2 regions of the Holdemanella hominis genome follow, and region 2 is predicted to be linked to the other one. Evidence: riboswitches for the same ligand, from Rfam matches in the RefSeq annotation. Region 2 holds a riboswitch; the other holds the start of a gene.

Evidence for each region. A riboswitch is a leader RNA that binds a small molecule or an ion and turns the genes downstream of it on or off. The one in region 2 is predicted to bind lysine.
Region 1: another riboswitch for lysine. It lies ahead of lysA (diaminopimelate decarboxylase); the one in region 2 lies ahead of H8911_RS10125 (transporter substrate-binding domain-containing protein).

The regions. Positions count from the first base shown of each region.
Region 1 covers NZ_JACRWH010000029.1:13,199-17,008, reverse strand. Annotated here, with positions in the region: gene dapF (diaminopimelate epimerase) at 1-349, opposite strand, end outside; gene lysA (diaminopimelate decarboxylase) at 340-1,593, opposite strand; lysine riboswitch at 1,657-1,821, opposite strand; gene H8911_RS07485 (amidohydrolase) at 1,913-3,010, shown strand; gene argF (ornithine carbamoyltransferase) at 3,021-3,810, opposite strand, start outside.
Region 2 covers NZ_JACRWH010000054.1:4,441-8,250, reverse strand. Annotated here, with positions in the region: gene H8911_RS10130 (ABC transporter substrate-binding protein) at 1-1,380, shown strand, start outside; lysine riboswitch at 1,665-1,831, shown strand; gene H8911_RS10125 (transporter substrate-binding domain-containing protein) at 1,914-2,744, shown strand; gene H8911_RS10120 (amino acid ABC transporter permease) at 2,747-3,469, shown strand; gene H8911_RS10115 (amino acid ABC transporter ATP-binding protein) at 3,480-3,810, shown strand, end outside.

The DNA.
Region 1 (3,810 bases), on a different contig from region 2:
GTTCCATATCTACACAAACTTCAAATGGAGACGTAGATATAAGATGTACGATTTTTTCACCAGCCAAGGTTTGTACAGGAACAACTTCATCTGTATTGATACCTTCATCAAAACAATAAGCCGCAAAGCAACGGATGCCATTGCCACACATCGGAGCTCTAGAACCATTTTGGTTGTAGTAAACCATTTCAAGTGGATCTTCCTTCACAAAAATCATTCCATCCGCACCAATACCTGTATGTCTAGAACAACAAGCTTGAACCAATGTTGGAATATCAATACCTTCAATATATCTTGTAAGAATAAAATCATTTCCTAAACCATGATACTTACTAAACTTTATGCGCATAAATCATTCTCCAATCGAATCAAATCTTCATAATTTTCACCACGAATCACACACTGGCTATTTCCATCCTTACAAAAAATGACCGGTAAGCCACACGCTTTATTGTAGTGACTTGCCATAGAATAACCATAAGCACCTGTAGTTTTCACTACAAGCAAATCATTCGGTTTTGCTTCAGGTAAGTATGCATCTTCAATGATCACATCTCCAGATTCGCAACACTTACCCGCAACTTTGTAGTGTTTACTTGCCATTTCATTTTCTTTTCCATCAATCACACAACTATATTTAGCCTGATATAATGCAGGACGAATATTATCACTCATACCTCCATCCACAAAGATATAATTTTTATGCGGTGTTTCCTTCATAAAACCAACTGTATAAACTGTGCTTCCCGCTTCCGCCACAATACTTCGTCCTGGTTCAATACAAATTTTATTGATATTTAATGCATATTTTTCTATATTACATTTCACGGCTTCAATCAAAGTATCACATACTATATCCACAGGAATGGGTGTATCTTCATCCGTATATACAGCGCCAAAACCTCCACCAAAATTTAATGTGGATACATCAACACCTAAGTTTGAAACAAACTCACACACCTTATTGACTTCTTGTACAAAGGCTTCCTTGTCAAAGATCTGCGATCCAATATGTGCATGGAATCCATCAAAAGATAAGTTTGGACAAGCATTGATAATTTGAATCAATTCTAAAATACCTGATTTTTTCTCAATTGAAATTCCAAACTTACTATCAATATTAGCTGTCACAATATATTCATGCGTATGTGCTTCAATACCTGGGTTGACCCTTAATAAAATGGATACAGTATAATCAATATTCTTAGCCAATTCACTCAACAATTGAGCTTCCATAAGGTTATCAACAATGATCGTTCCCACTTTATACTTCAAAGCCATTTTCAACTCATCCATCGATTTATTATTGCCATGAAAATAAACACGAGCCATATCAAATCCAGCTGCATAAGCCGTATATAATTCTCCACCACTGACAGCATCTAAAGAACAATCCATCTTTGACACCAATTGAATCATGGCCTTGCAGTTAAAAGCCTTGGATGCATAGATCACATCACATTCAAATTCAGAACTTTTTAAACAATTTTTAAACGCATTCAATTTATCTTCAATCATTCTTTGATTGTATACATACAAAGGACTACCATATGTATTTACTAAATCCTTTACTTCCACATTTGAAATCTTCATAATTCACCTCTTAAAACTAAAAAACATGCCAGCCATCAAACTGACATGTAAATAAAAACAAAATCATTTGATAGCACTCCTACTAGCGTAGACAGTCCAACAGATATTCTCCATTGGCCCACATGTTCTTTATGCCTAAAAAACACATTCGGCAAACTTGCTTCATAAATACATCAAACGCTCGCCAGCTCTGTATTTACTTGTCGTATTCGCGCCTCTATCCTAAGATGTGAAAATTATAACACTACTTACATTTTGTTTCAAGATAATTTGTATTTTATTACATTTCTATGTAAAATATACAAAAAAGGAGAAATTTATGTTAGAAACCATTAAAAAATATAGAAAAGACCTTCACCAGATTCCCGAATTAGAACTAGACTTACCAGAAACCACAAATTACATTTTAAGTGTATTAGAAGAATTCGATTGTATAGTTTCTGTACCACTTAAAAGTACAATATTTGCTTACTTTGACAATCAAAAAGAACACACTCTCGCCTTTCGAAGCGATATGGATGCACTGCCTGTGACTGAACAAACAAATCTTGAATTTAAAAGTAAAAATCCAGGTAAAATGCATGCCTGCGGACACGATGGGCATATGGCCATGCTTCTAGGATTTGCGAAAGAATTAAATACATATTACAAAACATTAGATAAAAACATTCTTTTAATTTTCCAACCCGGAGAAGAAAGTCCAGGAGGTGCACATTTAATTTGTGAAGATAACATTCTAAAAAAATATCATGTTCAATATATCTTTGGAACTCACTTATGGCCTGTACTTGAAAAAGGGGTTGTCGCCACACGAAAAAATGAATTTATGGCTCGCGCTAGTGAAATCAACATTGATATTTATGGAAAAGAAAGTCATGCCGCCAAATATAAAGAAGGAATTGACGCCTTAGAAATTGGAGCTGAAATCCTTTTAGAAATTTATGCGATGGAAAAAGAAATCCCAAATGAATATTATCGCTTACTTCGCTTTGGAAGAATGGAAAGTGGTACGGTACGAAATGTAATTAGTGGACACACTCGACTTGAAGGAACATTACGTGCTTTTCAAGATTATATCTTCGATTCCATGAAAGAAGAAATATTTAGAATTTGTGCAGATAAAGAAAAGAAGTACAATTGTAAAGTCAATATTTCAATCAATACAGGCTATCCAGCTGTTATGAATGATGAGAAATTAGTGAGTGATCTAATTTCTAAAATCCCAGAAATCAGACAATTAAGAAATCCTGAAATGATTGCCGAAGACTTTGCGTACTACCAAAAAGAAGTGCCTGGCGTATTCTTCTTTTTAGGCACACAAACCCCATATGCACTTCATAATGCCAAGTTTGACTTTGACGAAGAAGTCTTATTAAGCGGTATTGAATTATACAAGAAAATCACAAAATGTATTTAAAAAGAGGAAATTAATCCTCTTTTTCTTTCATCAATTGAACCATGACCGCCTTTTGTGCATGTAGACGATTCTCTGCTTCTTCAAAGATTTCATCCGCATGGGCCTCAAATACTTCTTCTGTGATTTCCTGACCACGATAAGCTGGTAAACAATGTTGTACCATCGCATTGGCTTTGGCATATTTCATCAATTCGGCATTGACCTGGAAACCTGCAAAATCTTTAGCACGCTTTTCTTTTTCAGTTTCCATACCCATACTTGCCCAAGTATCTGTAATGACAACATCCGCATTTTGAATAGCCTTGATACAATCATTTGTGAGTTCAAAGTCTTTGAAATCTTTCGCAAACTCTAAAACATGCTTGTCAGGCTCATATCCTTTTGGAGTGGCTACACTCACCTTCATACCAACCTTTAATCCACCTACGATCAAGGAATTAGCCATATTGTCTCCATATCCGATATAGCACATCTTCAAGCCTTTTAATAATCCGTATTTTTCACGAATTGTCATAAGATCAGCCAACACTTGACATGGATGACAATAATCCGTTAACCCATTAATAACAGGAATCGATCCAAAGTTTGCCAAATCTTCCACTTCTTTTTGTTCATACGTACGAATCATAATACAATCTAAATAACGCGATAAAACACGTGCTGTATCTTGTACAGGCTCCCCTCTTCCGATCTGTAGATCTCTACTTGATAAAAATAAAGGTTGTGCTCCTAATTGATAAGCCCCTGTTTCAAAGGAAACACGCGTTCTTGTACTAGACTTTTGAAAGATCAAGCCAATA
Region 2 (3,810 bases):
GGATCTAAGCTTACTTCTAGTGATGTAAAATATACATTTACAGTGTTGGCAGATCCTAGCTATACAGGAAGGTTTTCGAGTGATGTAGAGAATATTGAAGGTTATAAGGAATATCATGATGGGGATGCTACAGAATTAAGTGGAATTGAGACACCAGATGATTATACGGTTGTTTTCCATATGACACAGCCAAGAATTGATGCGGTAACTACTTTTGGTACTCGTGCTATTTGCTCGGATACACAATATAAGTACAAGAAGGGACACATATCAAAGATTGAAAAAGATACTTCCAATCCGATTGGTAGTGGGGCTTATAAATTGAATAAATATTCAAAGGCAACCGGCGCTAGCTTTGTAAGAAACGAGAACTTTAAAGCTAAAAAAGGAGAATATTCAATTGATAAGGTTATTATCAAAGTTTGCAGTACTTCAACTGAGTTAAATGAACTTCAAAAAGGAAATGTGGATTATTTACCTGAGAATGCAGATCCAACTAAAATTGGACAAGTTAGTCTAGATGACAATTTGACATTTAATACATACCCACGTGCGACAGAAGGCTATGTTTACTTTAACTGTGCACAAGGTCCTACAGCCGATCCAGCCGTACGTAAAGCCTTAGCTTATGCGACGGATCGTCAAGGCTTTGTCGATAGTTTCTTCTCTTGGGAAAAAGCAAGTAAGGAAGCAAAAAAAGAAAAACTAGCCTTTGTACCAGCTGTATATGCGAATCCAGCAAGCGCCAATTTAGGCACTTATATTCGTGGTGAAGAGGCTTTGGATGGTCTTGAAACTTATGAATTTAATGAAGATAAGGCAAATCAAATCTTAGATGAAGCTGGATGGGAAATGGCAGATGATGGTTATCGTTATAAAGATGGTCAAAAATTAAGCATTCGTTTCATGATTGCGGAAGGTTCTAGTTCATTGGAAACTTTGATTCCTATGATTGAAAAGACATACAAAGATATTGGTGTTGATTTAAAACAGACAATTCTAGAATTCAATTCATTATTGTCAAAAACAAGTGATGATAGTGCATTGGGTGAGTGGGAAATGAGTTGTCTTGCGATGAGTTTTACAGGCGTAGCTAATACAGATTTAAATTCTATGTTGAAAACAGGGGATGTAAATAACTATGCAAGACTATCAGATAGTGAATTGGATTCATTATTGGATGAAGCAATGTATACAACAGATGAAGCAAAATCAACAGAGCTTTATAAACAGGTTATGATTAAGGAAAATGATTTATTGCCATATTTAGCATTATATGGAAACCAGAATTTCAACTTATATAACAAGCGTGTTAAGAATATGAAGACAGGTCCAATTCATAACTGGTCACAAGCAATGGATACAGCTACTTTAGATTAAGAGTGTACATATGTACATTCTTTTTTCTTGTTCAAAAAAAAGGGTGAGTCTATTATTATGACTCACCAAGAAATAGGAATATATGAAATAAACAGAATAAGTTATTTAGGAAAGGGTTATATGTATTGGGTTGATACCTGTTTATTTCTGTCTATAGAATAGTTTTTAAAACTTAAAAGAAGCTTAAAGAAATGATGAAAATATTTACAGTTTTATGAAAATTTGCAAATTCTTTCTTGACACTATGTATATGTCGAGTATAATAAGCACTATAAAGTGAATCGAGTAAAGATAGAGGCAGCATTGCATCAGAGTAAAACATGGAGTTGGCAGACTGTGAAGTGTTTGAAAGGTAACCAATGCCGAAAGAGATAAAATGGCAATTTTATTTCTTGGGGTTATAAGGAATACTTATAACACTCCTTCGTCAGGAAGAGGCGTTATCTTATAGTTAATGAGATATTTTTTAGCTATGTGGTATGCCCGCATAGCTTTTTTCTATTCTTTGCCGATTAGAGAAGGAGAAAAGAAATATGAACTTTAAAAAATTAATGGCATCTGCCATGGTATGTGCTTTTGCACTAACAGGATGTGGATCAAACACAGCTACAACATCAGAAGATAAGGACACATTTGTTGTAGGAATGGAATGTGCATATGCTCCATTTAACTGGCAAACTTCTACAAAAACAGATACTTCTGTAAAATTAGGAAAATCAGGATATGCGGATGGATATGATGTGCAGGTTGCAAAAAAGATTGCGAAAAAATTAGGAAAAAAATTAGTCATTAAGAAAACATCATGGGATGGATTGATTCCAGCTTTAGAGGGTGATGAAATCGATGCGATTATCGCTGGTATGACTAAAGATAAAACACGTGAAGAAGGAGCTGACTTTACAACTCCATATTATGATTCAAAGGGAATGATCATGATTGTTCGTAAAGATGGTGAAGAAGCTGGATATACAGATATTCAACAATTTAGTGGTAAAAATGTCGTTGGTCAAAAATCAACAAACTACGATGATGTCATTGATCAAATTAAAGGTGTAAATCACGTAACACCAAAGGCTACTTATCCAGAAATGGTATTGGCTTTACAACAACACGAAGTGGATGGGATTACTGCTGAAATGGCAGTTGCCAAAGGTGTTGTAGAAGCTAACCCAGACTTAACTATCATTCAGTTCGAAGATGGACATGGTTTTGATTGTGATACAACTGTTTCAATCGCATTAAAGGAAGGTTCTCGTGATTCTGAATTCTTCAAAAAGGTTCAAAAAGCATTAGATAGTATTTCGGATGAAGAACGTGAAGAAATGATGAAATATGCAGTTGAACACCAACCAACAGAGGATTAATTATGCGTATTGATTTTGCGAAAGCTTGGAACATATTTGTTCATAATTTACCTCTTTTCCAATATGGAATTGAGATGACTTTGTTGTTCGCATTTGTTGGTACGTTTGCAGGATTTGTCGTCGGCTTATTAGTCGGCGGCATTCGTGCGATTGAGATCAATGAATATGATTCAACGGGTATCAAAGTTTTAAAAAGAATAGGTAGAATCATTACGGGATTGTATATTTGGGTGTTCAGAGGTACACCAATGATGGTTCAAGCTATGTTTATTTACTATTTAGGAAAACCTGTGATTGGATGGACTCCGATTACAGCAGGTTTGATTATTATTTCAATCAATACAGGCGCTTATATGGCTGAAATTATTCGTTCTGGAATTCAGTCTGTGGATAAAGGACAAAATGAGGCCGCAATGTCTTTAGGTATGACAACGATGCAAACTTTGATGTATGTTGTATTTCCTCAAGCTATTAAAAATTCATTTCCTTCAATTGGAAACCAATTGATTGTAAACATTAAGGATAGTTCAATGTTGAATGTTATTACGGTAACTGAACTGTACTTCCAGACAACATCTGTAGCTGGAAGTAACTATCGTTATATTGAAACGTTTATGGTTTCTGCAGTTTTATATTTAATTTTAACAACACTTGCTTCTTTCTTATTGAATTATCTTGAAAAAAGAATGGATAGCGAAAGTAGCATGAAAGATTTCTGTAGCTAGGAGGATATTTATGGAAACAATTATTCAAATTCAACATCTCCAGAAACATTTTGGAAATCTTAAAGTATTAAATGATGTAGATTTCGATATTCATAAAGGAGAAGTGGTTACGATTATTGGATCGAGTGGATCTGGTAAAAGTACGATGTTGAGATGTGTAAACCTATTAGAAAGAATGGATGGAGGCCATGTTTTATATCATGGTAAGGATATTCTAAGTGGTCAAATGGATGTGAATGAATATCGTTCAAAGGTTGGAATGGTGTTCCAAAGTTTTAATTTATTTAATAATTTGACTGTTTTAGAAAACTGCATGTTAGGTCAGGTCCGTGTCTTAAAGA